DNA from 3 places in the Paenibacillus sp. J22P59 genome. Region 2 is predicted to be linked to each of the others. Evidence: riboswitches for the same ligand, from Rfam matches in the RefSeq annotation. Region 2 holds a riboswitch; each other region holds the start of a gene.

Region 1 (11,005 bases), on a different contig from region 2:
CTTCTCTGGCTGTACCGGCTTATCCGTTGCGGCCGGTTGCTCGGACTGCGAAGGCTCCTCCGTCTCAACTATCGCATCAGGACTAGTGGTAGCGCTAGCTCCATCGCCGTCTAGTTCGCTTGGTTGCCCTTGCACGGGCTCCTCAGGTGACACCGTATTATCTGCAATTGACGTTTCTATGCTGCTGTCGGTATGCTTACCTGGATTTTTCTGATAATCGCCTCCCCAGAAGAATGCCACCGCTAACAGAGCGATGATGACGATACCAGCCCACCATTTTTTGTTCCTCATTTGTCTATCCCACCTTAAAAAAATGAAGCAAGGGCATCTTCTACCCTTGCTTAATCTGTAATTTTACTTCTTCACATCGCTCATATCATACAAACGAGCTTGTCCATTAACGAATCGGTCATAAGCAACCAGCGCATACATCGCTTGATCAGTAGCCATCAGGTCTACTTCCCCCGGCTTTGCGCCGCCATTGCCTACTCCGCCAGACTTCACATGATAGAAGCCCCCATCCTGGGCAGCGAAGCTGAGCAAGGCATCGACTGTCGAATGCCCGTTCTTAATGAATCTGGCATCACGATGCGGATCTATGCCAAGGCTGGCAAGTGCGACAACAACCTGAGCAATGCTCTCGGAGTTGCTCGAATCCCAGCTTGAATAGCCTCCGTCTGCTGACTGCGTTTGGGACAGCCAGGCTATTGCGCGGTCCACCGCTGCTTTTACCTGTTGGTTCGTTTTATAGTACGGGGTCAGACCTTGAAGAACCATTGCCGTAATATCGGGATCGGCTTTGGCAGCATCAGTTCCCAAAGCCCATCCTCCTCCACTAATTTCTCTTTTGAGAATGAATTCAACTAGCAGCTCTCTTGTTGTCTGTGTCTTGACTCCCTTAACGACAGGAATATCGTAGTTATTGCTGTCGAGCGCAATCAGGGCAAAGACGGGACCGTTAATCCCCTGTTTAATAACCGTATCGAAATCTGCCAGAGGCGCTCTCAAATCATAGCCTGCTACGTTATCAACGTTTTTCCCAATGGCGGTTAACGCCAATATGACTCTATCATATTCCGTATATTTCACAGCATGCAGCTTGCCCGATTTTTCTATCAGCGTTTTTTCAAGATTAGCGTAGTATTTGGCGTAATACGCATCAGGCACCTTAATGCCGGAACGAGCCAGTCCGAATACCGTCCACTCTCCGCCGACACTAGCTACAACCGGATCTGTAATCGCGTTTTGGAGAAAAGCGCCAGTTGCTTGAATATACGGCTTGACTACCTTATTGGCTGGATCTTCCTTCACAGCATCATTCTTGTAGTCGTAAGCTCTCATGGCTACAACAGCTGCCATCTCTCTTGTTACGGGATCTTTTGGCTTGAACTGATTATTGCTGCCCAGCATCAATTCCAAGGCCACGATAGTCCGAACATCTGCCTTCGCCCAAGCCGATACTTTATCTATATCCTTGATCATAGTTGGCATTGTCACAGGCTTGATGCCCAATGCCCTTGCAATCGTCACTGCCATTTCCTCACGCGTAATCTTGGCGTTCGGATTGAACTTATTATTAAAGCCGGTCATTATTCCTTCTTTATAAGCAGCATTCACATAAGGGTAGAACCAATCGCTCTTCGCAACGTCAGTGAAGCTAATACCGTCACTTGTCTCTACACTTAGATTTAACACTGCTACGAGCATTTTTGTAAACTCTGCTCGTGTAACCGTAGCTTTTGGATTGAATTTGCCGTTACTGCCTTGAACAAAGCCTTTTTGTGTAGCCTTGCCGATTGCTTCATAAGCCCAAGCAGAGATCGCATCTGCATCTTTATAAAGCTGCTTCAAATCTACGCTTGTAGCTGCTTTGCTTGTCGTATAGGACACGAAGCTCATGGCATGATTTGCTTTTACAATAAGCTCATTGCCCTTAACAAAAGCATAAGTCTTCTTGCTGCTTCCTTGGGCAGCTTGAATTCCCGCTTCCTCCGACTCATAAATGACAATAGGCGTAAATTTGTTATTGTCTACAAAGCCCGGAATCTGGCCTTTGCCGCCTTTAATAGTCAAGGTATATGGCTTATCGAGAACGGCTGGATTCGTTGTGCCGCCAATAACAAAAGCATGATTAAGCTGTTCCAGCTTATCTCCTTCACCTACGAGACCTTTGATCAGCTCTTGCAGCTTCGGATTCGCTGTATCCATCGCTGTAAGAAGCTCAAACTTGGTATCGCCCGCCTGGAGCTGCGTGCCTTTGTCAATAACGATCGCGACATTCCCTTTGAGCGCTGTCAGCATCGGAATGCTGTCTTTGACATCCTTTAAGTTAAGGATTACTTTAGGCTTTACTTCCGGTATCGTAATCGTAATATTATCCGTACTGCTCAGCTTCTTCGTCAGCTTCAGTATATAATCCGATACAATATCCTTAGGTACTTGTACAACCGGTGATTTGTCGTTAGCATCCACGACAAGCTCTTGACCTTCGGCAGCTGCATCCTCCCATTGGCTCAGGTCTACCCCTAAATCTGCACCCAGATTAGTCGTATAACGCCATTGGAGACGATCTCCATCGCCGAGCACATATTTACTTGCTCCAAAATTCGCATACCAGCCGTTGACATTGTACATCCAACCGCTGCCGCTGCCATGGTCGAATTCACCATCACCTGCTATAGACTGAACATAGACGCTTCCATATTTCTCTGTCCATTCATATTCGTAGCGAATGCCGCTATTGTCGAGCACTCTTTGCAAGACCGTCCACGCTGTGTCTCCAGGCTGCAATTCGACTTTCGTCGTTGAAAGGACGGTTCCCTTATTAATGGTTTGCTTATCTACTGATATCGTCGCATATTGCTTTTCAGGCAGCGGCTTAGGAATTAAGCTGTACGAGTAAGCTGCAAAATCAGTAAAGTGCTTTGTTTTTACAATTAAGTCACCTTCATTGTCATAAGCATATTCCTTCTTGCCGCTAGCCAAGCCCTCAGCATCACTTGCAAATTTCTGGATAGAATAAGGCAGCCCGCCCTGGAGGTAAGCAGCCTCTTTCCCGCTCATCCCCGTAAAAGTCAGCGTTACGAACTCGCTGAATTGTACGCTCGCAGCGTTCCCCATAGCAAATGCCTGAACGATCGTATCCAGTTTGTTGCCAGCAGGAACAAACTGAGTCACGCTCGCTTTTAAGGTCGAATTGGCAGTATCCAATGAGGTAATCAATTGAATCTCAGATGCATCGCCGCTTGTAACCATTGCACCCTTTGGAATAGCGACTGACACATTTCCTTTAACGGCTGTTATTTGCGGCAGACTGCTGTTGAAAGGCAATTGAACCAATACCTTGGTTATCTTATCGCTAGCAATCTCTACGCTTAATTCTTTGTTGCTATGGCCTGTTGTAACAGGAATTCTATAATCGACGTAATCCTGTGGGATGACTACTGTTGGCTTATCTCCACCTGGCCATACCACTTCTATTTCCTTTGGCGAGTTTGGCGCTGCTCCGTGTACATCCGTCATATCATAGAGACGGTTGTCTCCCTTAATGAACCTGTCATATGCAACAAGAGCATAAGACCCCTGGTCAGTAGCCATATTGTTTACTTCACCAGTTAGAATATGCTTCATACCGCCCCCAGGTACTGCAAAGGTCAGCAAAGCATCTACTAATGAATTTCCGTTTTTCACAAACCTTAGATCGGTATGAGGGTCAATACCTACTGCAGTTAAAGCGACAATGACTTGTGAAATGCTTTCACTGCTTTTACTTTCCCACGGTGTACCTTTCCCGCTTGTGAAGCTTCCCAAGTTATCCTGCGTATTGGACAACCAGACAATAGCCCGATCTACAGCAGCCTTAACCTCCGAGTTCGTTTCATAATACTGCGCCAACCCTTGAATGGCCATTGCAGTTATATCAACATCTGCTGTGGTGGTGCCTAGTTCCCAACCTCCTGCATCAGGTGTACCCTTCTTAACTTCTCTATCCAAAATATGTCGAACCAGATTTTCTCTAGTCGATTGTACAGCTACCCCTTTTACTACAGGGATCGCATAGTTATTGCTATCCAGTGCAATCAAAGCAAAAATTGACCCATTAGTACCTTGCTTAATTACACTATTGAAATCAGCAAGCTTCTCAAGCTGATTATAACCGCCGACATTCGTTACATCTTCACCTATCGAGGTAAAGCCAATAATTAATCTAGAATGCTCTGTCCATTTCGTTCTATCTAACTGGTTCTTTTTATTTTGAACAATCTTAACAACATTATCATGATAAGTATTGTAGTAGCCATCTGGAACAAGGTAGTTCCCTCTGGCTAATGAGAGGATTGACCATTCTCCATCACTTGTTCCGAATGACGGGTTCTTAACCATCTTCAAAATATAAGCGAGATTATCCTTTATTTGTTGCTCAACTAGAGTATGAAAACTTACTTTATATGTAATAACGAAGGAGCTCTCCGCTACATTTCCTGCAGGATCTTTAGCAGTTATGGTAATCGTATTATCGCCAATTTTGAGCGATACGTGATATTGGCTGTTGTTTGCTGGTACAAGTACGCCGTTGAGCTTAACCTCTGGCGTTATGTCACGATAGACATTGTCGGTTACGGTAACCTCGAAGCTAAGCTCACTTACCGTTACATCTTGGTTGTTCACAAGGCCATTGACGCTCAGCATCGGCGGCTCTGTATCATTCACATGCTCTATAGCTTCATCCAGATTATCAGGCTCATTACTGCTGCTTTCTTGTGCACCCTTCGTATCGGCAAGTACGGTATCAGCATGATTAGCCTCATTCTCATTAACAATAATGCCTGTCGTTGTAGAATCCGAACCCTGTGCATAAATGCTGGTCGAGAAGGTGGATAGGAATATGCTAACGATAAGCAGCCATGCTATAAACTTATTCGTTCTCATGTTGTTCATCTTCCTTTCAATGCTACTCAAATATAAAAAAAATGAAAATATGAAAAAACCACAAAAAAAGACCTCTCAACTTAATAGCTAAGAGGTTTTAATAGAATGTACAGCTAAACTAATAAAACATCTTTCTATCCATCGTAAAGCTAATCGCTTCTCTATCTAAACAGGGTAATACTCGAATAACAGACGCCTATGCCGCTCGCAATACAATGGCATTGGCGAGTGCATCATTCAGGTCTGCCAAAGCAGTATTCACGCTTAATTGTGTGCTTTCCATGTTGCTAAGCACGGTATAAGCAGCATTATAGGCCGCTAATACTGCTGTATCGGCAAGAATAGTTGACTTGGCTGGATCACTGTTAATCGCGCCAATTGCCGCGGTCAATGCATCCTTGTTGGCAGGAGTAATCAAGCTTCCGCCGTAGCCGTCACCAAGATCAGCACCATAGCCATATAGAGTGAATTGTGTACGAATAACGTCACCGTCAACCGGGAAATAATCGGACATGCCGTATGCTGGGAATACATTATTGACTGCATACATCCAGCCTGCCATCGGGCTATAATCGAATTCGCCCAGCCATGCCGCATCGCCTTTTGTTCCTACAGCCCCAAAGTCATTAATAAGCGGAGTCAGAATATAAGCTGGAATGCTCACGCTGCTTGTATCATTGTCTTTGATGAACGATAAGTAGAAGCCACTGCTTGTGCTTCCGGAATAATCATAATTGCCGCTTCCCAATAAGCGTGTCAATAGATCAGCCACATTATCGCCAGAATAAAGAGGAACTTGAATTGGCTCTGTACTATAACCCTGACCCAAAGTGAATTTCTCTACTGTAATCGTTACATAGCCTGTCGGTGTAGCATAGGCTGCAGTCGAGAATACAGATAAGAACAAACTTACAATAAGCAGGCATGTCATAACTTTAATCTTCTTCATATTAATCATCTTCCTTTCTCTCCATCAAAATGTAAAAGCAGGGACTTGCAAAGAAATTCGCACAAAAAAACCTCTCAACTTAGAAAAGTTAAGAGGTTTCCTTAGCAAGTACAGCTAAAATTAGCATACTAAAAAAACACCCTCCTATCCTTCGTAGAATTACCGGTGTCTCAAAACAGGCAGGTATTCTGGCTCAAGTATCATCATCCTCGCAGCCTTCCCAGTTTCCCAGTGGCATCTTGCAAGAACTCCTCTTATACAGCGGCGGGACCGCGTGGGATTGTCACCCACTTCCCTTTTAACCAATCTATGCGTTATGTAAAATTACGATCGCATAATTGGCACCTGTTTCTCATCGCTATTCAGTTTTCCTGATGTCTTTACTTACTATATCATTTTTTGTCTTGTTAAAGTTTTCTTTTTTTGAGAAAAGAAAAAAAGCATTACTCTAATCTATCGCTACTCGCATAGTTATAGACCTTGCCATTATATGAATTATAGCTTCCCCTTCAGTATATGAGCGGCCATCTCCTTATCATACCTGATTCTCCCTGCCTTGAAAAAATCCTCCTCTGCTTTCTCGAATTCACCAATAGCTCGATAAGCATCACGACGGCAGCTTAAAGCAATGACATATAGAATATTATTTAACTGCATGCCCTTTTTCATATAAGCTTCATAATGCGCTATCGCTTGACTATAATACTCGATAGCCTTCAGATTATTCTTCCGACCACGTTCAATATTCCCTTTGCTGTTATACAGGCTGACCAGTTCCTCAGGCTCAATCGCTCCACCGGACTCCAACGTTTCCAGATTAATTGCAATTGCACGGTCATAACATGCCATTGCTTCTGTTGCACATCCCTCAAGCTGCCTGTAAACCTGCCCTAGGTTCATTTGCAAATCACTGTCTGCACGTTTTGCCATTCTTTTATTATAAGCATACATAGCAGGGAGCAAGGCTATCGCTTTGTTCATATAGGCCAATGCTTCCTCTGGATGGGTCCGTTTGAGAAGATTACCATAATTTTTATAAGCGGTTATTTTCTCAGAAAAGTAAAGATGTGGGTCATAGCCTTGCTTTTCTAAGTCAGCAATCATATCCAATAAACTGTCCAGCAGTCTTTTTGCAGTGTCTGGCCGATTCCTATTCTTGTTATGAACCACCTGTTGTAATATATTCGCTGCCTTCGATTTAAAGGAAACAATTTTTCCTCTTCTATCCTTGGGCAGCCCCTTCTCCAACTGCTCATTGGCTTCGTTTAATAGTTGGAAGCAATTTTCTGCTTTTTCTTTATTGCCAGTCTTGGAATAAAGAGCAGCCAAGCTGTTCAAGCTATTGGAATTCGTAAGTGCACTGACCTTCTTCTTATGCGCATTTAGCAGATCCGTTGCCTCTTCCAGATGCTCTATGGCCTCTTGCAAAAGATTATTTTTCAGCAGCCCATCACTAATAAGAATCATTAGCCTTAAATAGATATCCGCATTAAAAGGAGCCTTCGCCTCCAATATCCTCTCTGTTACAGGATTTATTTTTCGGTAGAGCAGATAGAACCGCTGATGCAGCTCTTCATCTAAATAGCCATCATATTGAGCCAAGCTATCCATTAAGCTTTCGATAATCCCTGAATAGGATATGCGAAGCTCCTCCGCCACCCTGCTCGGAGCACATTCGACTACAACATTCAATAGCGTAAGGATATACAAAAGATCCTCTTCTTCATAAGCTTGTCCTTTCCTATCCGCGGAAAGGCTCTTTATCTCCTCCAGCCAAGCAGAGATCAGCTCATCCGAGGGCTCCTTATAATGCTCCGAGATGAACTGTGTGACTTCAATGCGGTGGACGCTTACCTGATTTCCCTTGGCAGATCGTTCAAAATCTATAACAGGCCTTAACTCATTCAGGAAACAGAGAAACTTAAAGCTAATCTTCTCTTCTCCGCACATCCGCGATAGCAGCTTAATCGGCAGGCTCATAGGCGAGAGGGTTATAGCTATAAGCATCCTAAGCAATTGAGCGAAGTATTTATCCCCGTAAAGCTTATTCAGAATAGCTAGAAAATGCTGCTCCGCCATTACCGGCATCTTATCAATCTCAGCAAATCCGTATTCCAAATAAGCTTTAATAAGAATATGGAGATAAATCAATTTGCCTCCACAAATATCTATTAGCCTTGCCTCCTCAGCAGGAGTCGGCTTTATTCTGGACCTTATAAATTTCGACAACAGCGCCTGATAGCTTTCATCTGTTCTTCTTATTATAATTTGCTCATCCCATGCTATCGCCTCAATCTTCTGTCTGGTGAAATAAGATAGCTGGTCCGTCATACGACAAGTAATCAGCAGATAGATTCCTTGATCGAGCATTTCCGCTGTTGGAATCAGATCAAATAGAGTAACACCGCCATGATTCGGGATCTCATCAATTCCATCAATAATAAGGAGTGTTTTGGGCTTGGAGTAGTACTGGCGATGCTTCGAGCAAAGCTCATTTAGTAATCGAGAAAATTGCTGCTTCACCGAGCTTGAGTGAATATCGACAGCCGGGATTTGTCCATCGAGCATAGCTCCATTCTGATCCAACTGTCTTAATAGATCTGATACTTTTACAACAAATGTCGAAGGCAGGTAGGAAAAAGTATCATTCACATAATACGATCTGCATATCGCATCTGGAAGCTTGCGACCAAAGCCGAAAGGATCGAGCATTTTGGCAAATGTGGTCTTCCCCATCCCATCCTCCATCTGGAGGAACATTATGCCTCTATCATGCTTCTTCATCACTCCCTCAACTTGCTGTACCAGAAATTCGAAGGGCTCAAGATTCTCTGAATCCAACAATTGATTAACCATTGCCGAAGTTGAGCGAAGGTATAGATTATCTTCCGCAGATTGTTCGGTATGTGCGGCTTGTTGTTTCTTTTGGACACTATTATAAATCTCGCGAAAAGCAGTTGGCTTTTGCTTGCGTTTATCGCCAGCAGGATAATTAAGCAGAGCAGCCATCTGTTTCTTGCTATTGTAGGAATCGAAAAAGTAAACCCCTTGTTCGATGAATTGAATGAATGGAGCTAATGAAATATAGGCGCTGCTCCTATTAAGATAAGGTATGCCGCTATTAGAAGCAGGAAGATAGGCCGCTCCGATCATAGGTTCATACTTCCCCGCATTTTTAAGCGCCAAGCTTATTTCTAAATAGTGTGCCTCACATTTATCAAAATGGTTGGCGATCAATTGAAGCATCTCTCGAATATCTTTTTGAAACTTAAGATTATCGTTTAATTGCAAAGCACCGTGACCTATTCGATCATTTCTCCACAAGACGATCTGATGGGTATTATAAATGCTGTAAATATCCAATAATATTTCTATAATCGTATCGCTGCGGTCCTTTTCCTTTGCAAGAATATCTTGTGCTGCTTGCTGCCAATCACCCAAGCTTAGCGGTTTTCCCGTTAAGAAAACTAAAAGATCATTATATTGGTTTTTCTTTTTTTTCGTTGCTAACACTTCGGATAAAATGAGCAATATCGGAAATTTCAAAATAACCTCAAACATATCCTTTATTTGAAACTGTGCGCCATAAGTTGAGCCCGATAGAAGAAGCTTATACAGCTTGTCATATTCATAAGCGATAATGTGCGGAGCCTTATGAATAATGGATTGATTCCATAAAGCTAGATCTGTACCGAGCTGTTCAAACCAGGCTTTATCGGAGCCTATCTCCACATAATCGCAGTAATGACCTATACACACGAGTTTAATGCCCACTTGAATAAGCTCATCGTTGCATTTCATGCATCTTTTATTCATAGTAATGCTCCAATCCTTTGTCATAGTTTTCGTTTCCTAGTTCTCTAGACTCATTCCACATACAGGGCAAAATAACCTTTATTCATATTATTTTCCACACAAAAAAAGACTCCCCGCAATCGGGAAGCCTTTTACACCCTATCTAATACTTACTTTTGTATTCTAGTCATTGTCATTATCGTCATAATCAATGGAGAGGATTCGGCCATCTGCCGCTGCAAGCTCTACCTCGGCTGTCCCCTCGCTTGTCTTGATTTTCACTTCGTATTGAAGCACGCCGTCATCCTTTTCACTCTCTACCTTCAGCAGTTGACCTTTCACTGCTGCCAAAGCAAGCTTAACGGCCTGTTCTTCCGTAATTGCTTTCTTCGCGCCCGCAGCAGTCGATGAGGATGCGTTATGCAACCGCTCGTTATCGTCATCATCTCTGTCGTCTGCATCGTCATTTACTGTGTACAATACTTTGCCCGAATCTGCGGCAATATATACATCAGTCTCTTCGAAGCTGCCCTTTTTCGTTACTTCTACTTCATAGACAAGCTTCCCATGTTTGCGGTCCAGTTCAATATCCGTAACTTTGCTGTTCGGCACCTTAGCCAGTGCAATCGTCTTCGCTTTCTCCTTGCTAATGCTTGGCGCCATTGCATTGGCGGCGAAGGCCGATCCGGGAATCGCTATAGCTGTCGCAATGGCAATCGTCATCATCCATGTTTTTTTGTTCATCGTTATCTTCCTCCTTTGATTAGCTGCTTGCCTGAGCTTACTTATACTCTAACCCAGTAAACTGTGAGCAACATTACAGCTTCATTAGAATTTGATGAGAAGCAGGATCAATCCTAACGTCTGAAGAAAATAAACGAGCAGCATGCATTAAAATTCCCCCGCCTATTAGGATCACCGATGTATTGGTGCACGAAATGTCGGATGATAATCTGCAATAGCTGATATTCTAATTTCTAGAGGAGGTGTGCACATGAATTTGCTTGAGAACATGAATGATGCCCTAAGCTACATTGAAGATAACCTTACGGATGAAATCGACTTTAAAGAAGCAGCGAGGAGAGCTTTTTGTTCAGAATATCACTTTAAAAGAATGTTTTCTTTTCTAGCTGGTATAACACTATCGGAGTACGTTCGCCGTAGACGTCTTACTCTTGCCGCATTCGAGCTGATTAACAGTAATATCAGGATCATTGATGTTGCCATCAAGTACGGTTATAACTCTCCGGACTCCTTCACAAGAGCATTCCAGAGTATGCATGGTGTGATACCTTCAGAAGCTAGGCATAACAGTCAAATGCTTAAAGCTTA
Region 2 (11,005 bases):
CATGGCACGAAGAAGATTACAGCAGAGCAGACTGCCAATCGCAGCTTGCTTAAGGACGCGATGGTCAACCATGGATTCGAGCCATACAACAAAGAATGGTGGCATTACACGCTTAAGAATGAACCCTATCCAAAGTCCTATTATGATTTTGACGTCGAGTAGAAGGGATGAGGATGGAATCTGTTTTTTTTGCAGTTACTCGGAATAAGTCGTATATTAGTATAAGAATTATTTCTAATCCCGTTACTTATGGGAAGCTTGAAAGGGGCAATAATGGCAATGAGTGAACTTTCGAATTATGGGATTAACTTAACCGCAAATACGATTCATGGGAAGCAATTTGAGAAAAAGGTAAGAGGCTACAGTGCGGAACAGGTAGATGAATTCCTCGATGAAATTATAAAAGACTACAGCCGTATGCAAGATATTATTAATAGATTCGAAGCAGATTTGGCGAGTATTCATGGGGAATTGATGAAGGATAAGGAATCGTATGATTATTTCATGATCAAGCGCAGACTCGAGGATCTCGAAATGAAAGTGTTCGGGGAGAGAAGAGAGTACTTGCGACCGCGTGTATAGCAGGAATAGAAAAGAGGCGTATGGCTGATGCCGTACGCCTCTTTTCTATTCCCTTTATAACATCCATTCAAGCCTAAGAGGCTTCTGGCAGCTCCGTTAAGGTTGGTGCAGCATAGCCTTCGCTATACTTCTCATCCACATACTGGCGTATCCGCTCAGTGGAAGACCCGTTTTCTTTCATCGTTGCGGCCGTAAGCGCAATTTCCATGCATACGCCGCAGCGCGTGCCATGATCATCCCATATAACGGTGCCATCCTCCTTCACCTCAAGGATGAAGCAATTCAAATTATTTTTATGGCCGGCACTCTCACCACATCCGCAATAACAAGGAATGTAAGGCAACACATCCGTTAGTGTTGCAGCCTTCGTATAAGCAGTCTGAATAATTGGAGCAGCATTCGTTAGAAAAGAGGGCAGCTCGGTTAGTGAAGCAGTCTCTTCTTGCAGATCGCCATTCTCCGCCGTATGCTGATGATTCGTGTGCTCATCGGTTTGCTCAGGCTGTGCAGGCTGCTCATTAGTACTTGCATTGCCGCATGCGCTCAACCATACGACCGAAAACACAATAAACAAAAATAAAGCGGCTCGTAACCCTTTGTTCAAAGCATTGTCACTCCTCAGAAATAGAATAAAGCCATTATAGCATGTCTATAACAGAACCCAATGCTATAATTATGAATGAATGTTAACAAATAGATGAATAATGGAGTGAACTTTCCCAAGATGACTAATCTTATTAATCAGCCGCTGCCAGATCGCGTACAGCAGTGGATTACACACACTATCTTCCCCGAGTCGCAGCTGCTGGCATCCAATCAGATGCATGGCGGCAATTCAGCAATTGTTCATTGTATTAAGCTGCAGGATCATCAGTCGTTGAGAGAGTATGTTATTCGTCAATTCGACAATAAGGAATGGATAGAAGAAGAGCCTGATCTTGCCGTCCACGAAGCAAATAGTTTATTGCTTGCTTATGGAGCGGGGCTCCCTGCGCCACAGCTTATCTCTTACGATGAGAATGGTGAGAACTGCGGTATCCCAGCAGTTATCATGACCAAGCTGGAAGGGAAGGTTGTGTTGGAGCCGGAAGATCGAATGCTGTGGGCAGATGGAATGGCGGAAGCTCTTTCCCAAGTTCACGCTATTGTTGCTGCTGATTTTCCGTGGACTTATTCACCCTATAAGGTGCTAGCGGAATTAGAGGTTCCTGAATGGTCGAGCCAGCCCTTACTATGGCAGGAAGCGATCGCAATTATACAGGGCGAGCGTCCCCAAACGAGATCATGCTTGATTCATCGTGATTACCATCCAACGAATCTATTGTGGGAGTCAGGCAAGGTAAGCGGAATTGTCGATTGGGTGAATGCATGCAGGGGGCCGGCAGGAGTTGATGTTGGCCATTGCAGAGTGGATCTTGCCCAATTGTACGATACGGCGACAGCAGATGCTTTTTTAGCCGCTTATGAGGAATATGCAGGGGATGCTTTTCATTATGAGCCTTATTGGGATCTTGTTTCTTTAGCCGATCTATTATTCGGACCGCCCACAGTGTATTCGGGATGGACTGCTCTAGGCTTCACGGGGCTCACGGACGAATTAATAAGAGAACGACTGGATCTATATTTAGTTAGTGTAATGAACCGAATTCAAGCAATGCCAAACCATCTCTAATCGAACGAACCTTCTGCAATCTATTATGAGGCAGCAAAGCATGTCCTTCCTATTCGCATCATATAATCTATCGCAGAGCTTGTTCCTCGTCTTGTCGGCAAATGACACAGCAGGAAGAGGGGGACAGAAGGCGAGGGATAGGAATGGACGATGTAAAAGCAAGCAGAACAGTGGATTTTTCCATTCAAGGAATGAGCTGTACCGCTTGTGCGGGCAGAATTGAACGGACAGTCGGCAAATTAGCAGGTATTCAAGCCGTGGCAGTCAGCTACTCCGCTCGAATGGCATGGGTGCAGTATGTGCCTGGGGTTATTGAGCCCGATCAGATTAGAGAACGAATCGGCAAGATTGGGTTCCAGGCTGAATTGCCTGAGCGAGCTGAAGAGGGTCTCCACAGAGAACGCAGGGCGCTGCTTATTCGACTTGTTGTCTCGGCGCTGTTAACGCTGCCGCTGCTCTCCGCAATGGTTCAGCATTTTCCTTGGTTTATGACAGCGGAGCTGCCAGCCTGGCTCACGAACCCTTGGCTTCACTTGCTGCTTGCGACCATTATTCAATTTGTAATCGGATTGCCCTTTTACATCGGTGCTTATCATGCGATAAAAGCGCGTGCAGCCAACATGGATGTACTCGTTGCGATCGGGACGACTGCCGCTTACTTATACAGTCATTATATGGTGTTTAACAGTTATAGGGCAGATAGCGGCATGTCGCTATATTTCGAGACGTCGGCGGTTGTCATAACGGCCGTGCTCCTCGGTAAATTCATGGAAGTAAACGCCGCTGCCCGTGCCCAGAACGACGCATCCGGCTATAGCAGGCTCAAGATCGGAACCGTAACTGTCGAACGAGGCGGACAGAAGCTTGTTATACAGAGTGAATTTGTTCGCGAGAATGATTATGTCGTCGTGCAGCCCGGGGAGCTTATTCCGGTCGACGGCATCATTACTAATGGAATATCTGATGTGAATGAATCGCTGCTTTCCGGAGAAAGCTTGCCTTCCGTAAAGCGTCCCGGAGACCGTGTCTGGGCAGGCACCAGCAATGAAAGCGGGCAATTGCGGCTTCGTACAGAAGCGGCAGGGCATGCGACTATGCTGAATCGGATTCATGAATTAGTGCGTCAGGCGCAGCGATCCAAATCGGCTATTCAGCGGAATGTAGATCGCATATCGAGCTGGTTCGTACCTGTTATGCTTATACTGGCTGCGGCTACTTTTCTGATCTGGCTGCTCATCATTGAGCCTGGGGGCTGGGAGCAAGCATTCCGCTGCTCTGTAGCTGTTGTGCTGGCAGCATGTCCTTGCGCATTAGGCTTGGCAACGCCAATCTCGCTTGTTGTAGCATCAGGACGCCTCGCGAAGCGAGGCATCGTCGTGAAGGATGCCAGCGCGCTTGAACGATTGGCTCAGCTCGATCACCTCGTACTCGACAAAACCGGGACGTTGACAGCAGGAAAACCGCATGTCAGTATCATTCATGCCGTCAATAGCAGTCGTTCTGGCTTGCTTCGCTTAGCAGCTGCTGTGGAAGCAAGCTCCGCTCATCCGTTGGCGCAAGCGATAAAAGAGGAAGCCAATAAAGCGGGACTCGTTCTCCCGTCAGTTACGGATACCGAATATACCCCCGGTAAAGGGGTGGAGGGTTATCTCGAGAATAGAAGAGTTGGTATAGGGAATGCTGCATTTGTAACAGAGCGCGCTTGGAATTTGGCAGATTCTACGATAATGACCTTTGCGAAAGCGCGTGAAGCAGAGGGAGAGACCGTGCTGTATGTTTCTGACAACGGCTTGGTGCTAGGGGCAATCTCGCTCGTGGATACGATAAAGCCTTATGCGCAAGAATCGGTTGAACGCCTGCGTCAAGCTGGCATTTCTATTTTATTGGCTACTGGAGACCATCCGGCTTCTGCCCGAAGCGCCGCCGCATCGGTAGGGATTGCCAATGTCTATGCTTCTATGCTGCCGGAAGATAAGCTGGAATTGGTTCAGAAGCTTAAGAAAGAGGGGCACCGCGTAGGAATGGCCGGAGATGGCTGGAATGATGCGCCCGCTTTGGCGGCAGCTGATGTTGGCATCGCGATGGGAGACGGGACGGATGCCGCTCTGACAGCCGGTCATCTCACCCTGCTTCAGCCTCGCATGACAGCTATACCAGAAGCTCTGTTCATTAGCCGCTTAACTGTCCGGAACATCCGGCAAAATCTGATGTTTGCTTTTTTCTACAATGCGCTTATTATTCCATTTGCTGCCTTCGGATTATTAGAGCCCTGGATGGCGGGAACGGCAATGGCGTTCAGCTCGGTATCGGTCGTTGCCAATGCCCTAAGACTGAATCGGACACTTCGGCACACGATCCTTTAATCCAGTGGATTCCCTTGCTTATTACCCTCCATTATGCTAGACAAACTCTAAATAACGATGGTATATTAGCTAGGTCATAAATTCATAATTGATTGAACAGGTGCTCAACAATTTGTTGCAGCTTAATAGGGAAGACCGGTGAAATACCGGCACGGTCCCGCCACTGTAAGAAGCGGTGTAATGCGGCAATAGCCAACTTATGCCACCTGCTGCGTCAAGTAAGTCACTGGGTGTTACTCACACTGGGAAGACAGCGCAGCCAGGCTTCGAGTCAGGAGACCTGCCTGTTCCTATAACGCTTTATCCTACGTGGAGATAGGAAGGTGTTGGTGGGGCAGTCCATCTTTTTGCGTGAGCGAGAGGATATACAGCATTTCCGGCACAATTGCCGGGAATGCTTTTTTTATATTAATTTAGAAATAGAAAGGTGTGTCTTTAGTAAAATGAGAACTATACAAATGAACCGAATGATGAAGTTGGCAGTTGCTGCCTTGTTAATGGTTATGCTTGTACTCGTCGCTGCCTGCGGCGCGGACAAGGGAGCTGTCAACAACCAGCAGAATCAGGTAGAGTCGGCAAGCCCCGCTCCGAGTGAGCAGCCAAGTGCAAGTCCTGCAGCAGAAACGAGCTATCCATTTACCGTTACGGATGCTACTTCAACGGAGCTGACTTTCGAGAAAGCGCCTGAGAAGGTCGTGACGCTCGTTCCAAGTGAGACAGAAATTATGTTCGCTGTCGGCGCTGCGCAAGAAGTTGTAGGCGTGGACGAATACAGCAATTATCCCGAAGAGGCTGCCAAAAAAGCCAAAGTCGGTGATATGACGACAAATATTGAAGCCGTTATCGCGCTTAATCCGGATCTTGTATTGGCTTCATCAGGAATGAATACAGATGCGATCACACGTCTACGTGAGCTGAAAATTACGGTATTGGCTTCTGATCCCCAGACTTACGATGCTACTGTCGAGCATATTGAATTAGTAGGCAAGATCATGAATAAAGGGGAAGGCACGAAGAAGTTAGCCGAGCACATGCGAGCGGTCAAGCAGCAGGTAGTTGATGCGGTTAAGGATGCTCCCAAGAAGCCTGTCTATTTGGAATTCTCACCTGGCTGGTCAGTAGGTTCAGGCACTTTCCTTGATGAGCTTCTAACTATTGCCGGGGGAACGAATATTGCAGCTGCACAGCAAGGCTGGTTCCAGGTGGATGCGGAAGAAATTGTGAAGCAGAATCCTGCGATCATTATTTATCCAGCACTTAGCGAAGATCCGAACCCAATTGCGGCGGCAATTGCGAGCCGTCCAGGCTGGGAAGCAATTGATGCGGTTAAAAATAAACAGCTGTTTGCCGTATCAGAGGACCCGCTTGTACGCGTTGGTCCAAGGCTCTCAGAAGGGCTGCTCGAAATGGCCAAAGCAATTCACCCGGATCTTATAAAATAATAATGAGACGTCAATTAGTCATTTATGGAGGAGCAGCTATGCTCCTTCTTGCTGTTTCTGTCGTCATTTGTTTATCAATTGGTTCCTCTGATGATCTCTCAATGAGTGATGTAGCAGGTATCTTGTATCATCAATTGCCATGGATGTCGGATGTGCCGCATGAATGGTCAGACGGCCAGATCGCGATCGTAACGCAAGTACGCTTGTCGCGAGTTTTGCTAGCAGTACTCGTTGGAGCTTGCCTTGCACTGGCGGGGGCTGGATTCCAAGGCGTGCTTCGCAATCCGCTCGCTGATCCTTATGCGCTGGGTGTGGCTTCAGGTTGCTCAGTAGGCGCAGCGTTCTTAATATCCTTCGGCTTCCAGACCATTATTGGCGTATGGACGATTCCTATCCTTGCATTCGTAACAGGTACGATTACCTTATTCGGCGTGTTTGCTTTGGCACGCAGCAGGGGGATTATGCAGATTGAGACGCTTATTTTGTCAGGGGTCATCGTACAAGCCTTTCTCGGGTCATTCGTATCACTGATGGTATCTTTATCAGATAATGTGGTGAACCAGATCTTGTTCTGGCTGATGGGCGGCTTAGGCATGAAGAGCTGGTCTGATGTCTATATTCTGCTGCCGTTTCTCATTATCGGCTTCCCGCTGCTTGTTGCCTACGGACAAGCCCTTAATTTATTCGTTCTCGGCGAAAGGCATGCTGCTCATCTTGGCATTCAAGTAGAGAGAACCAAAATTATCGTATTAGTTGGCTCTACACTGCTGACTGCCGCGGCAGTATCCGTATCGGGTGTCATCGGTTTTGTCGGACTTGTTGTTCCTCATCTCATTCGATTGATTGTAGGGCCTGACTACAGACTGCTTATTCCGTTGTCAGCAGTAGGAGGCGGAATCTTTGTCCTGTGGGCGGATACGCTGGCACGTATGGCTCTGAGCCCGCGAGAAATTCCTCTTGGAGTCGTTACTGCTCTTATCGGTGCTCCATTCTTCGCTTATTTGCTGCGCAGAAGAAAAAGAAGTCAGGAGAGAGCGCTATGATCACAGCGAATCAGGTTATGAAGATGATTCAAGGGAATCTTGTCTTGAATCGTCTGTCCTTTACGTTACAACCAGATAGAATATATGGTATTATCGGACCAAATGGTGTGGGCAAATCGACTTTAGTTGAGTTGTTATCAGGGGTAGGAACACCAACCGAAGGCGAAATCTTGCTTGATGGCAAGCGGATTAGCGATTATCCGCGCAAGCAGCTGGCTAGACGATTAGCCGTTCTGCAGCAGGGGGGCCTGCCTCCAGTCGGCTTCACAGTACGTCAGGTCGTTAGCATGGGTCGATATCCTTATCAGAATTGGTTCGGAGATGAGAGCCGTGATACGGAGTCGCTGATTGACCATGCATTAGAGACGTTGGGACTTACAAGCCTCCAGCATCGTACGATGGATCGGCTCAGCGGAGGCGAACGGCAGCGTACAGCGCTTGCGAAGGTGATGGTGCAGGAGCCTGATATTATACTGTTGGATGAACCGACCACTTATCTAGATATCGGCTATCAGGTCCAACTGCTGGACAGCGTTCGTGATTGGCAGAGAGACAGAGAACTGACAGCTGTCGCTGTGCTGCATGACTTGAACTTGGCAGCGCTGTATTGTGATGAAATTATCGTCTTACATAAAGGGGGCATTGCCGCGCTCGGTGCCCCGGGTGAAGTGCTTACTGAAGCACTCATCAAGCAGGTGTATGAGACTGAGGCGACGATTATTAAGCACCCGGTGACAGGTGCGCCTCAGCTGTTATTACAGCCCAAGCAACTAGATGCTTTGCATAATAAGACAGATAAAGGAGTCAGAAATAATGGAGGATAATCTATATTCGCAGTTAGCAGCTACGCTCATGCGTATTAAGCCGTTCAATGAGCAGGAGGCCAAGGCAGCTCAGCTTCATTCCGATCAATTGACTAAGCCGCCTGGCAGTCTCGGCAAGCTGGAGGTCATAGCCAGCCAGCTTGCAGGCATTGCGGGCAAGCGCTGGCCGCAGCTGGATCGTAAAGCGGTTGTCGTCATGGCAGCGGATCATGGCGTATGTGAGGAAGGCGTTAGCGCGTTTCCTCAAGCCGTTACTCCCCAGATGGTATTGAATTTTCTGCAAGGCGGAGCAGCGGTGAACGTATTAGCCAAGCAAGCAGAAGCGGATGTATTCTGCGTGGATATTGGCGTCAATGCTGATTTGGAGCATCAGGATCTGCTCAGTCGGAAGATAAGCAGAGGAACAGCGAATATGGCAAAGGGCCCTGCTATGGAACGAGAAGAAGCGATCGCAGCGATTATGGTCGGCGTGAATCTTGCAGGCGAGCTAGTAGAGAAGGGGTACCGTCTGTTCGCAACTGGTGAGATGGGCATTGGGAATACGACAGCAAGCGCTGCTCTGACAACGGTATTGACAGGCTTGCCTCCGGAGCAATCGGTTGGAAGGGGTACGGGCATCAACGACGCAAGCTGGCTTCACAAAGTCGAGGTAGTGAAAAAAGCGATTGCGTTCAATACGCCTGATCCTGCTGATCCGATAGATGTGCTTGCGAAGGTGGGCGGATTAGAGATTGCTGGTCTGGCGGGGCTTATTATCGGAGCTGCTGCTAACGGCTGTCCAATCGTTATAGACGGCTACATCTCCTCTGCTGCTGCGCTCGTAGCAGTACGGATAGCAGAGCAGGCAAGGCCTTATCTTCTCGCCTCCCATCTATCACAGGAGCAAGGGCATGCCAAGCTCTTGGAAGCAATCGGATTGTCGCCGATGATTCATTTGGAGATGCGTCTTGGTGAAGGAACAGGCGCTGTTCTCTGCTTCCACTTCATTGATGCAGCGCTGAAGCTCATGCAGGAAATGGCTACCTTCGACAGCGCAGGCGTATCGAAGGAGTAGAGCGGGAGTGAACAAAATGGCGATATTAGTGACAGGCGGGGCACGAAGCGGCAAAAGCTCCTTCGCGGAGCAGCTCTGTTACCGTCTGGGCGATGAAGCAATCTACCTGGCTACCAGCCGAGTGTGGGATGAGGAAATGGCCGAACGAATTGGCAAGCATAAGCGCACTCGTTCGGAGTCAGGATTCCAATGGAGGACTATAGAGGAGCCGACTGCATTGGTAGAGCAGCTTGAAACCCTTATAGCTGCTGCACATTCCATCACAAGCCAAGGGATGAAGCCCCCTGTCGTCTTAGTAGATTGTCTAACGCTATGGCTGACGAATTGGCTCATGCTTGCTGAAGAGGAGAAGCTGGAGCAAGCCGATCTGGATGAAAAGGAATGGGTACTGCAGCGCGTATTAGAATTGGTGCATTGTGTGGAAAGATGCACCTTCCCGGTCATCTTCGTAACAAACGAAGTCGGTGACGGGGTTGTACCCGCTTATCCTCTTGGCAGATGGTTCCGTGACGAGGCTGGCCGTCTTAATCAATTAATCGCCTCCGTATGTGATCGGGTATTTTTGGTGACTGCTGGCATTCCGATTGAATTGAAATCACAGGCGTTCCAATGGGAGAATTTATGATCTTTTACACCTTGCAAGAAAACTTGCTACTGATTGCAGCGGCAATTGCAATTGATTGGATTATTGGCGATCCAAAATGGCCGACCCATCCTGTTATTCGGATCGGTCGGCTTATTCGCGCTCTGGAGCAATGGCTGCGTGCGAAGGAACAAGGCAAAAGCCCGGCGCAGATTAGAGCGGCAGGCGCCGTATTGACCATCCTAACGCTAGCAGTCTCCTTCTTAGTGATGTGGGGTATCACAGCCGTTGCTGCTTGGATTCATCCTTGGCTCGGTTATGCGGTCACTGCTTGGTTTATTTCTACTACGATCGCTGTAAAAGGCTTGAAGGAGGCCGCCATGCTTGTGTATCGTCCATTAACCAAGGGGCATATCGAAGAGGCTCGCAAGTATGTAGGTTATATCGTCGGAAGAGATACCGATTCATTGAATGAATCGGAGGCCTCGCGCGCAGCTGTCGAGACTGTCGCAGAGAATACAGTTGATGCATTCGTTGCGCCAATTCTGTTCGCATTCCTTGGAGCAGCACCGCTTGCCATGCTGTATCGAGCTGCTAATACTCTGGATTCTATGGTCGGTTATCGTAATGAAAAATATATTCACTTCGGCTGGTGTTCGGCACGAACGGATGATGTGCTAAATTACATCCCCGCGAGATTAACGGGGATTCTGCTCGCCATATCGGCTTGGCCGCAGCCCGGGATGTCTGCTGCACGAGCAATAGTTGCTATACGGCAGTTCGCTCGGCTTCATCCAAGTCCGAACAGCGGCATTCCTGAATCAGCCGTTGCAGGTGCATTAGGAATAGAGCTCGGTGGACTTAACTATTATTTTGGAAGCCCAAGCGAACGGGCAAGAATGGGCTGGCCCACCCGTGTCCTTGAAGCGAAGGACATCATTCGAACGGTTCGATTGTTATATGCGGTTAGTATGCTATTAATGGCAGGGGTGTTGACGTTATGGTATTTTCTGCGTTGAAGCAGCATGGACAAGCTCTAATTGCAGCATTGCAATTTCTAACTCGTCTTCCCATCCCGCTGCAGGTTCCTTTTGAAGAAAAGGTATTGGGCAAAAGCGTTATTTATTTCCCAATTGCCGGAATTGTAGTTGGAGCTGGACTGGCAGCTGCGTATGGAGGGCTGAGCATCGTTATTCCTCCCTTGCCAGCAGCCGTGCTGCTGTTAGCTTTCTGGGTTGCTCTTAGCGGCGGTCTGCATCTGGATGGTTGGATGGACACGGCAGATGGCGTGCTTAGTCATCGGTCTAAGGAGCGCATGCTGGAAATTATGAAGGATAGCCGAGTTGGTGCGATGGGCGTTCTAGCGGCGATTCTGCTATTGTTATTAAAGTTTGCGGTGCTTGCCGAGCTGTTGCAGCAGGAGGAATCGCTAACTATTCTCC
Region 3 (11,005 bases), on a different contig from region 2:
GCTCAATAGAATAAGGGTCATCCATGACGAACTCGTCGTCTTTGTCGGCAGACGATCCGTAGGCATAGACCTGTCCTTTTTTAACGGCAGGAAGGTTCTTCCACAATCCGCTATTTAGTACTTCTTCGCTGCCTTCGTCATCTGCACCGTATATGAAGATATGATCGCCCATATATTCCGGCAGCAGCTCCAACGAGATGTTTGCAAAGCCCTCCTTGATTTCCTTCGCCTGTTGCGTCGGCGGCAGCTCCAGCATCTCATAGATGACTGAGCCGCCATAATTTCCGCCTTCGGCGGCCAAAACATACAAGCCGTTGTATCCAATTTGAACGATTGAGACGGTTTCTCCTGGTTTAACTATGCCAGCTATTTCCGCTTTGGCTTGTTTAACCATCACCTCAAATTCGGCAATCCACTTCTCGGCTTCCTGTTCCTTACCGAAAATTGCGCTCACTTGGCGGAATTTATCCAGCGGTCCAGCCGTCTTCAACTCATCCCAATAAGGCAGAAATACGGTTGTTCCAACCTTCTCGTACTTTTCAATATTTTCATCAATCGAGCCAATAATAAGATCGGGTTCCAAATAGGTCAGCTTCTCAAGATTCATCGGAAAATCGCCAAGATCCTCAATGCTGTCTAGCAGTTGTTGAGAAATCCCTGATTTGCTAATCCAAGCTTCATTCAGCATATAGCTCCTAACTCCTACGGGAACAATGCCGAGCTTCAATAGATGGCCCATATATTGATCGGCAGCGACTCGCTGGGGGTTAGCCGGTATTTCGACATCGCCTTTGGGAGTAGATACAACACGTGTCTCCGTCTGTACATCCGCTTGCTGAGTGTTCGGGGCTGCTTCCGAATTTACTGCTGTGCCAGTTGGAGTCGTCGAAGGGCTAACACCGGTATTTGTTGGACCTCCACATGCGCTAACAATTAGCGTAAAGCATATAACGAGTACCATAGCCGCTGATTTGGTTCTTCTTTGCATGAACAATTCTCTCCTCATCTTATAATGAAAATGATTATCAATATCATTATAAGGTGAGCTCTGTTGTGATTGAACGGCAAATCCTTGCATGGATAAGGGCAATTTGTGATCTTCATGATTCGCGCCATAGCTTTCTCTGTATCGTGCGGGGGATCTCCCAACGAGCTTTTTGAAGCTGCGGCTCAAGGAATGGGCGTCAGGATATCCGACGTTTTCGGCAATTTCCTGCAATGTCGCATCTGAGCGCAGCAGCAGTTTGGCCGCTTGGGAGATTCGCACCTGGCTAACATAATGCATGGGACCGATCCCTTTATTGTTTTTGAACTGTCTCGACAGATGCCCTTCGCTGCATAGCAACGTATCGGCGATAATGGCAAGTGTAAGCGGCTCGGCATAATGTTCATGCATATAACGAACGGCCATATCCGTTATGTCAGGGGACACGGGCTCAATTTCCTGCTGATGCCACTGCCACAGTAATTCATGGATAAACTGATAAAAAACCGCCTTCACCTGCAGCTTGGAAAGCTCTGTCGAAGTGATCCACTCCTCATACAAACGATTCACTTTCTCGAATAAGGCGAGCGGATGGTGGGGAGCAAATGCATATTGATAGTGAAAGGGATTGTCCCTCTCCATTTGTTTGACTAGAGCTTGCGCTTGTGGAAGTGAAAGCATAGGCTTGTACAAAATCATAAAATATTCAAGCTCTTCCTGCGCCAAAATAGACAAACGCATTCCTTTGCCGCCATGGAAAAGATGAAAACGTTTTGCCGTATGCAGCTGCTCGTCAAGCCACACTAAGGCGCTGCCGCGGACAGTATAGACAAAGGTGCTTGTCGGAAGCTGGTAGGAGGTGAGCTGCTCTCCCTTATCCATGGCCTTGTATCGAATGTCTATGATGTTAGGATAAATGCTGTTCCAGATTCGAATATGTTCCTTTATATGCATGCCGCTTGTCTCCTAAGCTTGATGAACACTTTTTTTATTATTATAAATGATAATCGCTCTCAATTGAAATGAAAAAGAATCGGCTTCAAGCGGCAGTGTTTATTTTATGTTGCGTAACGACATACCGCGGTTCTCCTCCACGATGTAAGCCCCGACCTCATGAGGTCGGGGCTTCTTGACTAGGCTGAACTTGGATTATTCAAGTTAACTAAAGGGGCTTTAATGCCAGTGAGCGAATAATTTCCTCCTGCGAAAAAGGCTTTTCTCTGCCCAATTGTTTGATCCTTACCATAAAGGGGTTCTCAGGGTTTTTCATATGATAAAAGCCTGGTATGCGCATCACTCTTGATAGATTGGTTATCAAGGGATCGGAGTTGAATTTTTTGGCTAAAGCTTTTTGAATAGGAACGAATTTGCTTACGGATCCCCCTCGAATAACCCAATAGATGTGATATCCATTTTTTGTTTCCACAATCATGGCATCCTTAATTTGAGTGCCAAATTTTTTTATAAATGTATGTTTCAATTTTGCTACTCTTTGTTTTGTTCGTACAGCCAAAAGCTGGTATCGACCTTGTTTGTTTTTATGATAGGAAATGGATTCAAGCTGCTCTGCTGGGTCGGATTGAAGGTCCTTCATCATCTGTAGAACTTGTTGTTTTGTATCCAAAGATATGGAAATCTTGTTTAGATCTACATCTATGAATTGTGCTCTAATTGTTTTGAAGTCATTAGACCTTGTTTCTCGATAATTGATCTCCATAAATACGGCATAACCTCTTTTGTTTTGACGGAGTACATTAATGAGTTTGTTTTTGTTGGAATAGAGGGTGATTTGAGGAGTACGCCTTTCAAGCAGCCTTAGAGATTTATGCAGCAGCATTGCTGGATGATTAGAGGAGCTGTATTTCTGGATTTTGTTTTTAACATCATGGACCAAAATGAAATGCAGCTGCTCGTTCTGCATGCAGCCTAGTTTTTTAATGAAACGGTGGGCATGACTGGAGAATCTACGCAAATTTGTGGAATATCTCGTTGAACTTATACGCTGCGCCATTGAACCACATCTCCTTTATAGCAATGCGTCACATGAAGGTTCTTTTCTAAACAATCTTATTCTGGCAAGAGGACACAAGTGTAAGTGACAACACCCATTTTTCAATTTTGGAGATGGTAATAAAAGTAGAGCTGGCCTTTTATTTTCCAACATTATTGATCAATATTACCAATCTGTTTATAGTAATAGAAAGATGGTTTTATTTACCTATATAAATCGTTCTAAGTACTTAGTAGAGAGAGGTAATTTTGTGGCACTAGTCGGTATTGATCTGGGCACTTCGAATAGTTTGATCGCTTATTGGACCGAGGATGGTGCGAAGCTCATTCCGAATGCGCTGGGCAGCACGTTGACCCCATCCGTCGTTAGCTTAGACGATAATGGTGAGATCATTGTGGGGCAAATTGCCAAAGAGCGGCTCATAACGCATCCGCATGTGACGGCGGCGGCATTCAAAAGATTCATGGGGACGGAGAAGCAGTATCAGCTTAAGAACTATGTTTTCTCGCCTACGGAGCTTTCGTCGTTTGTCTTGCGCTCGCTGAAGGCGGATGCGGAAGCGTTTCTTGGAGAGGAAGTGACCGAAGCCGTCATAAGCGTCCCCGCTTATTTCAACGACACGCAGCGCAAGGCGACGAAATACGCTGCCGAGATCGCGGGTTTCAAAGTGGAGAGGATCATTAGCGAGCCTACGGCGGCAGCCCTCTCTTACGGATTGCATGAAAGGCAGGATAACACGCAGTTTTTAATATTCGACCTTGGCGGAGGAACCTTTGACGTATCGATTCTTGAATATTTCGAAGGCATTATGGAAGTCAAATCGGTTGCAGGGGATAACTTTCTGGGCGGCGAGGATTTCACCGAACTGCTTGCCAGCTACTTTGTCGAGAAAAGCGGACTCGTATTTGACAGTCTGAACAGTAAGGCCAAGTCGATTATTTTTAATCAGGCCGAACTTTGCAAGAAGGAGCTTGGTATAGGTACGACGGGCAAGATGCGTTACGAGACACTTGAGCAAACGTATGAAGTTGCTATCAGCTACCCGGTGTTTGAGAAAATCGCCAATTCCTTAATCATGCGATTAAGAAATCCGATAGAACGGGCACTTAGCGATGCTTCCCTGACACCCAAAGATTTGGATACGGTTATTCTAATCGGCGGAGCTACCCGAATGCAGCTTATCAAGTCAGTGGTAGGTAAAATGTTCGGGCGCTTTCCATTCTCCAACATTAATCCTGACGAAGCTGTTGCGCTTGGTGCGGCAGTTCAAGCAGCATTGAAAAATCGAGACCAGGCGCTAAGCGAAATGATTTTAACGGATGTCTGCCCCTATACGCTGGGTATCGACACTACGAAAAGAATTGGAGCGTCGGAGCGTTATGAATCGGGGTACTTCTCTCCCATTATTGAACGAAATAACCCGATACCAATCAGCAGAGTCCAACGGTACGTCACTATAGACGATTATCAGGATAGGATTCGTCTAGAAATCTATCAGGGAGAGAGCATGCGTGTCGCCAACAACCTGTTATTAGGGAAAATGGAAATTGCGATCCCGAGCATGCCGAAAGAGGAGGCTTCTATTGATGTGCGATTCACCTATGATATTAATGGCATTCTGGAGGTAGAGGTCACCTCTGTGTTATCAGGTGAAACCAAAACACTCGTCATTGAAAAAAATGCGGAAAAGATGACTCCGGAGCTGTTAGCCGCAAGGCTTAGTGCATTAAAGGATATTAAAATTCACCCTCGCGATCGGTCGGAAAACCGTTTGCTTCTTGCGAGAGGGGAGCGGCTGTACGAGGAATCAATCGGCATGAAGCGAAGAATCATTGGCGATCATTTGTCGAAGTTTGATGGCATTCTGTCAGAGCAAGACCCGCGGCAAATTGTGCGGGCTTCGAAGGAGTTCAAAGAATTCCTGGATGACTTTGAACAGTCACGCGGTTATTAAATGGCCAAGATAAGGGTGGGCGAAGAATGGATTGCTGGTCAGTACTAGGAATTAATCGAACAGCGGATACAGCAGTAATCAGAAAAGCATACAAGCAGCAGCTGCTCGCCCATCATCCTGAAGATGATCCTGCAGGCTATCAGAGGGTTCGAACAGCATATACCGCGGCGATGAATGCGGCGAAACATCTAGCCAAGCTAGATATGGAGAGAGCAGAGGCTCAAGAAAATACACAGGCTGAAGCAGATACAGAAGTTGCTGCGAGTACAGCGGAAGCTCCTGAGGACGTGGACAATCGAAGCTATCGTCGACTGCCCAGGACCGAAAGGATTGACTACCAAGAAGATGACTCCGAGCAAGAGGAAGGACAGGAGAGCGGGGAGCTCCTAACCGCAAAGTACAATTTTTTTGCGGATCAAGAGCAAGAGCAAGCTCAGGATAAGGCGCAAGCAGAAAATGATTTTATGGCACGTTTGGAGCAGCTCCTTAACGACCAAGAGCAAAGAAATGATCCGGAGGCTTGGCAGACGCTGCTCGGCGACGATGTGTTATGGGCTATTGATTCAAAACCGATAATAGATGATCGTATGCTGCACTTGCTCTCGAAGCAATACAGGGGGTTGAGTGATTCTATTTGGGTAGTCATCGAATCTTACACAGGGCTATCTGATAAAATCAATAGGCAAGATGATGAGTATCCCGCTAGCTTTGTGGATACATACACATTAGCAACTCAAAAGATAGCTCCGCCTCGCAGTCTGAGAAAAGCAAAAATATCATCTGATCAAGTTGTAAAAAAGGTACATATCGGTTGGTTCAGCTATTGTTTTAGTGCTCCCATTTATATTTTGATTGCATCAGTATTCGTTTTTAAAGCTGCTATCATTCCGCTCTTTCTTCTCTTGGTATTAATTCGATGTGTACTGTTCGTATTCAGAAGAAACTGGAAGCTTATTATGTGGGAGCATACCTTTACTTATATCAATTACTGGGGCAAGCGTTATGAGTTTAAATATACCGATATTATTGAAGTTAAGAATAATTCAGAAAAAGTATTTATATATCTCAAAAGGAAACGAATTGTAATTCAAAAGCATGATACGATACATGTACCCCTTTTGCTTGCGAAATTGAGTCGATATTGAAAGTAAGGCTAATGAAACAGAATGCAAGGCTGTTTGAATTGCGGTGAAGCGTGGTTTTGTTGGGCTGCGATTCGCTTCAATCATAAACCCCCGTTCGCATGAGATCGGGGGCTATAGCCATTTTTACATTCAAACAGAACTAGAATATCTACGATATGCAGGTACATGGAAGTTTGGGGAGTCTGTGCTGTGAATAATCTTTTCTTCTCGTAGTGATCAATGAACCCAAAAATCTGCTTGCTTTTTCCTCAATAACTAATGATTGCACTCCATTCTTAAATGAAGTATTCTTCAATGAGCAACAGATTAATATCTCTACATAATTAATTATAAACTTGTAATAATCTAGAAAAACTATGCATTTATAATGAGGAGTAGATTAGTACAGCATCCATTATCAATAGGTTTTCGCCGGTTTCCGAAGTCGGCAGTATTTAACTACAACTTAATATGCTTAGATAAATGGTGCTGTGTATACACAGCTTAAAATGGAAGATCAGTGAAAATCTGACGCGGTCCCGCCACTGTAACGCTGAGTATGCTAACGTGTTTCCACTGTATTGTATACGGGAAGGAGTTAGTCATACGATGAAGCAAAGCCAGGATACATGCCATTTATTTTTTCTACGATTTCACGAGGATGAAAGGAGAGATGTTTAGCTGTACATTTATTAGGGGATCACAATGCCCTTATGTCCGGTTGTCAAACACCTTTCACATTGACTAGTGAAGGTGTTTTTTTGTTGTGCAAAAATCAATTAAATTCTAGGAGATGACTCATGTTGGTACAAAAAACAGCTAGAAGATACATGGCATTATTTTTAAGCTTATTGATGGTGTTTTCATTGCTCAGCCCAACAGCTGCAATCGCCTCAGGCGGCAGCTCACACGTCGAGGATATCAAAGGGTATGTGACGGTATCTGTTGAGAAATTCACCTTGGGACAAGGCTATATCCTTGAGCCGGTCCGTGTTCCTTTTCATGAAGGGGACAATCAAGCAGCAGTTATATCAGAGCTTTTGGGAGAAAGCCGCTACTTGCATGGCGGCAGTATAGAGAATAGTTTTTATTTATCCAGCGTATACGATTCGGGCGCCGGAGAAGCCCATATTCCCTCTTATATCTTGCAGGCCGTTGGAGGAGCAGGGAATATCGGTGATCGGACGGATGCAAACTGGTTAAGCGAATTCGATTACTTTTCCCAATCGGGATGGATGTTCGCTGTTAACCATTCCTTTCCGAATGTTGGATCTTCAGACACGATTGTTGAGAACGGTGATGTCGTTCGTTGGCAATATACTGTCTATGGGCAAGGACAAGACTTAGGGAGTCATGGTCAGCTAATTAATACTGCGAACAAAGATGCATTAACGGAAAAGGTAGCAGAGATTAATAGCAGTACTGATAAAACAGAAATTCTTGACGATGCTGCTATTCGAGCTGCGTATGATCATGCTTATGACGCGCTTACGAATATGGAAAGCAGTCAATCTGTCGTTGACACTGCACTCGAAGAGTTGGCAGAAGCATTGGGTGAGAACGTCGAAGTGAATAAGGCTGAATTGGTAGCCTCCATACAAGCGGCAGAGCTAAACAAAGCTTCTGTTAAGGTAAGTATAGATGGATATGATGTAATCGGGGCGGAATATTGGGTTCTTGAAGCAGAGCTTGATGCATTGGTTCAGGTTATTGTATCGGCTCAGGAGTTAATCGCTGATTCCAATGCCTCACAAGAAGATGTGGACGCTAAGGTATTAGCGCTCGATCAAGCTCAAGCAGCCTTTGATCAGGTCAAAAAACAAGGCTTATCAGAAGAAGCTCAACCTAAATATAATATTTCATTCACGGTGGCACCTAAAGCTACTAAGATAGAGCTCTACAATGCCAAGGATCAGCTCGTTGATATCGGTCAAGGCGAAGAAGGCACTTATAAAGTATACAATGCTTCTGTGCCTGCCGGCGATTATCGCTACAAAGGAATTGATGCTAGTGGCAACAGCATTGGCGGGGGTAAGCTAACGGTAACGACGGAGCCGGATCAAGCCTTTGCATTCCGTCAATTAAACCTTAAAGCCAGCAATTTTGGATGGAACGCTGGGATAGATTATACGGTGAGAATCGGTCAGAACAGTCAGGGCGACACGTCTCTAACTGTGGGAACGAAGACTGCTGCAGGCCAATATCCCGTACTTGTTCTTACGGGCAACAGCTATTTTTATTCTTTTGTACCAAGCGAGGCACGTGAAACGGAAGGCTATACTACACTTAGCAACAGTGTGACGGTTACATTATCCACTTCAGCACAGGCTATTAGTGGAGCAATTCCTTTATCGCGAATCATTACTTTTACAGTGCCAGAGGAAGCTACATTATTCGTAGGTCGGAAAATCAAGCATTTTGTTTCGTTTGAAAAGGTAGAGCCTACGGAATCGATGATTCAAGACGGTAAGCAAGTTTCTCGCTACAAGCTGGTGGATAACCAGGATTATAACTACCGGGTAAGCCAAGCAGGCAAGCTGACCAATACAGGGACGTTCAAAGCGAATGCGGCGAATGCAGCGATGGCTGTAACGGAGCAGCAATTGGATATTCTTCCGCCGAATTCGATTCTAAACCGGGGAACGTATCTGGAAGGGAATATTTATCTCAATATTAATGAGCAAAATCATTTGAAGCTGGCAGCGCCTGGCGCCGAATTCCAGTTGCTGACTTTGCGGAGCTGGCAGGCGCTAATTGAAGGTATCAATAATTATTTCTTTGAGCCTGATTTTCATTATGAGGTTATTTCTGGCGAAGAGGTTATTGATATTATAGAGGGCGAGCCGGGCAGCTATTCTACGATCCGTGCCAAAGAAAACGGAACAGCGATTGTTAAAGTGACTTATGATGCTCTTAAGGTAAACGGATCGACGTATATTAAAGATGCTAACGATGCTTTTAGCGCAATTTGGCCGGAGAATGTAGGCTTGTTCGTTGTTACAGTAGGACAAGGCGAGACAGGTATTATAACCGGAATTGAGAGCAACAAAGCGCTTAATCAGAAAGCGAATGAGGGCAAGACCGGCAACCAAGTGATGAACCTTCAAAACGGTGCCTTCGATGCGGATATCGACAGTGTGTACTTCTTGGATTCAGAGCCGGGAGCTACCTATACGTTTACCCCGTCTACAGGAAGTGAAGTCAGCGTTCTTCGCCCTGAAATCAATCATGCGGCGGGAAGCGTATCTTATGGAGACGGTGCATTCTCAGAAGAGAACGTGACTAAACATTCTGATGGATCGTTCAGTGTACTGCTGACAGAAGGCCGCAACATTGTGAAGGTAGAGAAAGCGGGACTAGCCGAATATCAGGTCATGTCGGCAAAGCCGCTTACTGTCACTATTCAAAATGTAACCAATCCAAATGAAGAAGTTGGTCCGGGAGATCAAGTTAAGGTTATATTCGAAGGGTTATCCTTCCCGGCCAATAAGCTAGCGGCCATTTATAATTTTAATGCACAGCTTAACTTTTTCGCAGGGTCCAATCGAACGCTAATTACAGGCCTTTCCAAGCAGTACAACATTACTACGCAGGGCAATAGTGTCGAATTCAAGGTGCCGCAGAATCTGGAAGGCGGTTATAGCCTTAAGGATGGACATCTCAAATTAGGTTTTTACGGAAGCCCTATTGGCGATCATCGTAATATTAATCCGCTAGTAGGAGCTAACCCTAATTTCACAGCGTTGGCAAGAGAAGGTTACTATAGTATTTTCCCGAAAATTGTAATTGTTAAGGAAGCCGATAAAGCTTCTCTACAGCTTGCTATTGATGATGCTAAGCAACAATTGGGATCAGTATCCGTAAGTACAGACGGAAGCGATGTTCTTCAGAGCGACTACTGGGTGACGGAAGAAGTGCGTAGTCAATATGCACAGCTTATTGAGTCTGCCCAAGCTTTAATAGCTGATGAAAATGCGACTCAAGATAAAGTCGATGCTAAAGTACTAGCGTTGGACCAAGCGCATGATGCGTTCAACACTGCCAAACAATTGGGTTTGAAAAAAGAAGCGATAAACGTAAACGAACAGCTGAATAAGCACTTAGCATATTTGGTTAACACGGTAAGCAACCCCGGCTTCGGCACGAGTGATGGGGAATGGAGCATTCTAGCCCTTGCTCGCGCGAAATACGAGGTTCCTGAAGGTTATTACACTGCTTATTACAATAATGTTGTTCGTACAGTTGAGAGCTTAATGTCTGGAGGAAAGCTGCATGCCTCTAAGGGCACGGAGCATTCCAGACTGATCTTAGGCCTTACTGCAATCGGAAAAGACATTTATAATGTGGCTGGTTATGATATTAGCGCGGCGTTAGCCGACTTTAGTTATGTTACCAAACAGGGAACTAACGGGCCAATCTTTGCATTGATTGCGCTCGACAGCCATCAATATGATATCCCTGTTCAGAATGGGGCAGCTAATCCAACAACGCGTGAAAAGCTGATTAACTATATCATAAATAAAGAAGTTATCGGTGGAGGCTGGTCCTTGTCTGGAGCGGCAGATCCGGACATAACCGCAATGGCTCTACAGGCTTTGGCCCCTTATTACGAGGAGAATGAAGAAGTTAAAGCGGCTGTAAATCGTGGACTCCTATGGCTGTCTTCTGTTCAAAATGAGGCTGGCGGTTACTCAAGCGGGGGCGAAGAAAATGTTCAAAGCGTCGCTCAAGTCATTGTAGCTTTAACCAGTCTAGGCATTGATCCGCATACGGATGAGAGATTCAAAAAGAACGGTCATTCCGCAATCGATAATCTGCTGACTTATGCGGTGCCAACTGGTGGATTTGCTCATCCAAAAGGTGGAGCTGCGGATGGAATGGCAACGGACCAAGGCATTTATGCCCTTGTTGCCTATGCCCGTTATCTAGAC

What was found. Region 2 has a riboswitch for cobalamin ahead of AC50YO_RS02845 (ABC transporter substrate-binding protein). Riboswitches for the same ligand answer to the same signal wherever they lie in the genome.
Region 1: another riboswitch for cobalamin. It lies ahead of AC50YO_RS20055 (DUF4430 domain-containing protein); the one in region 2 lies ahead of AC50YO_RS02845 (ABC transporter substrate-binding protein).
Region 3: another riboswitch for cobalamin. It lies ahead of AC50YO_RS21145 (S-layer homology domain-containing protein); the one in region 2 lies ahead of AC50YO_RS02845 (ABC transporter substrate-binding protein).

The regions. Positions count from the first base shown of each region.
Region 1 covers NZ_JBXENX010000012.1:95,609-106,613, forward strand. The annotation lists gene AC50YO_RS20045 (DUF4430 domain-containing protein) at 1-291, opposite strand, end outside; gene AC50YO_RS20050 (S-layer homology domain-containing protein) at 355-4,929, opposite strand; gene AC50YO_RS20055 (DUF4430 domain-containing protein) at 5,126-5,878, opposite strand; cobalamin riboswitch at 6,040-6,242, opposite strand; gene AC50YO_RS20060 (tetratricopeptide repeat protein) at 6,374-9,694, opposite strand; gene AC50YO_RS20065 (PepSY domain-containing protein) at 9,857-10,417, opposite strand; gene AC50YO_RS20070 (AraC family transcriptional regulator) at 10,668-11,005, shown strand, end outside.
Region 2 covers NZ_JBXENX010000001.1:632,054-643,058, reverse strand. The annotation lists gene AC50YO_RS02870 (M15 family metallopeptidase) at 1-162, shown strand, start outside; gene AC50YO_RS02865 (DivIVA domain-containing protein) at 280-582, shown strand; gene AC50YO_RS02860 (PCYCGC motif-containing (lipo)protein) at 656-1,186, opposite strand; gene AC50YO_RS02855 (phosphotransferase family protein) at 1,307-2,254, shown strand; gene AC50YO_RS02850 (heavy metal translocating P-type ATPase) at 2,356-4,617, shown strand; cobalamin riboswitch at 4,699-4,919, shown strand; gene AC50YO_RS02845 (ABC transporter substrate-binding protein) at 5,061-6,059, shown strand; gene AC50YO_RS02840 (FecCD family ABC transporter permease) at 6,062-7,102, shown strand; gene AC50YO_RS02835 (ABC transporter ATP-binding protein) at 7,099-7,926, shown strand; gene cobT (nicotinate-nucleotide--dimethylbenzimidazole phosphoribosyltransferase) at 7,916-8,980, shown strand; gene cobU (bifunctional adenosylcobinamide kinase/adenosylcobinamide-phosphate guanylyltransferase) at 8,997-9,605, shown strand; gene cbiB (adenosylcobinamide-phosphate synthase CbiB) at 9,602-10,582, shown strand; gene cobS (adenosylcobinamide-GDP ribazoletransferase) at 10,564-11,005, shown strand, end outside.
Region 3 covers NZ_JBXENX010000014.1:27,050-38,054, forward strand. The annotation lists gene AC50YO_RS21125 (AraC family transcriptional regulator) at 1-1,939, opposite strand, end outside; gene AC50YO_RS21130 (DNA-primase RepB domain-containing protein) at 2,148-2,996, opposite strand; gene AC50YO_RS21135 (molecular chaperone HscC) at 3,247-4,950, shown strand; gene AC50YO_RS21140 (hypothetical protein) at 4,977-6,095, shown strand; cobalamin riboswitch at 6,542-6,725, shown strand; gene AC50YO_RS21145 (S-layer homology domain-containing protein) at 6,875-11,005, shown strand, end outside.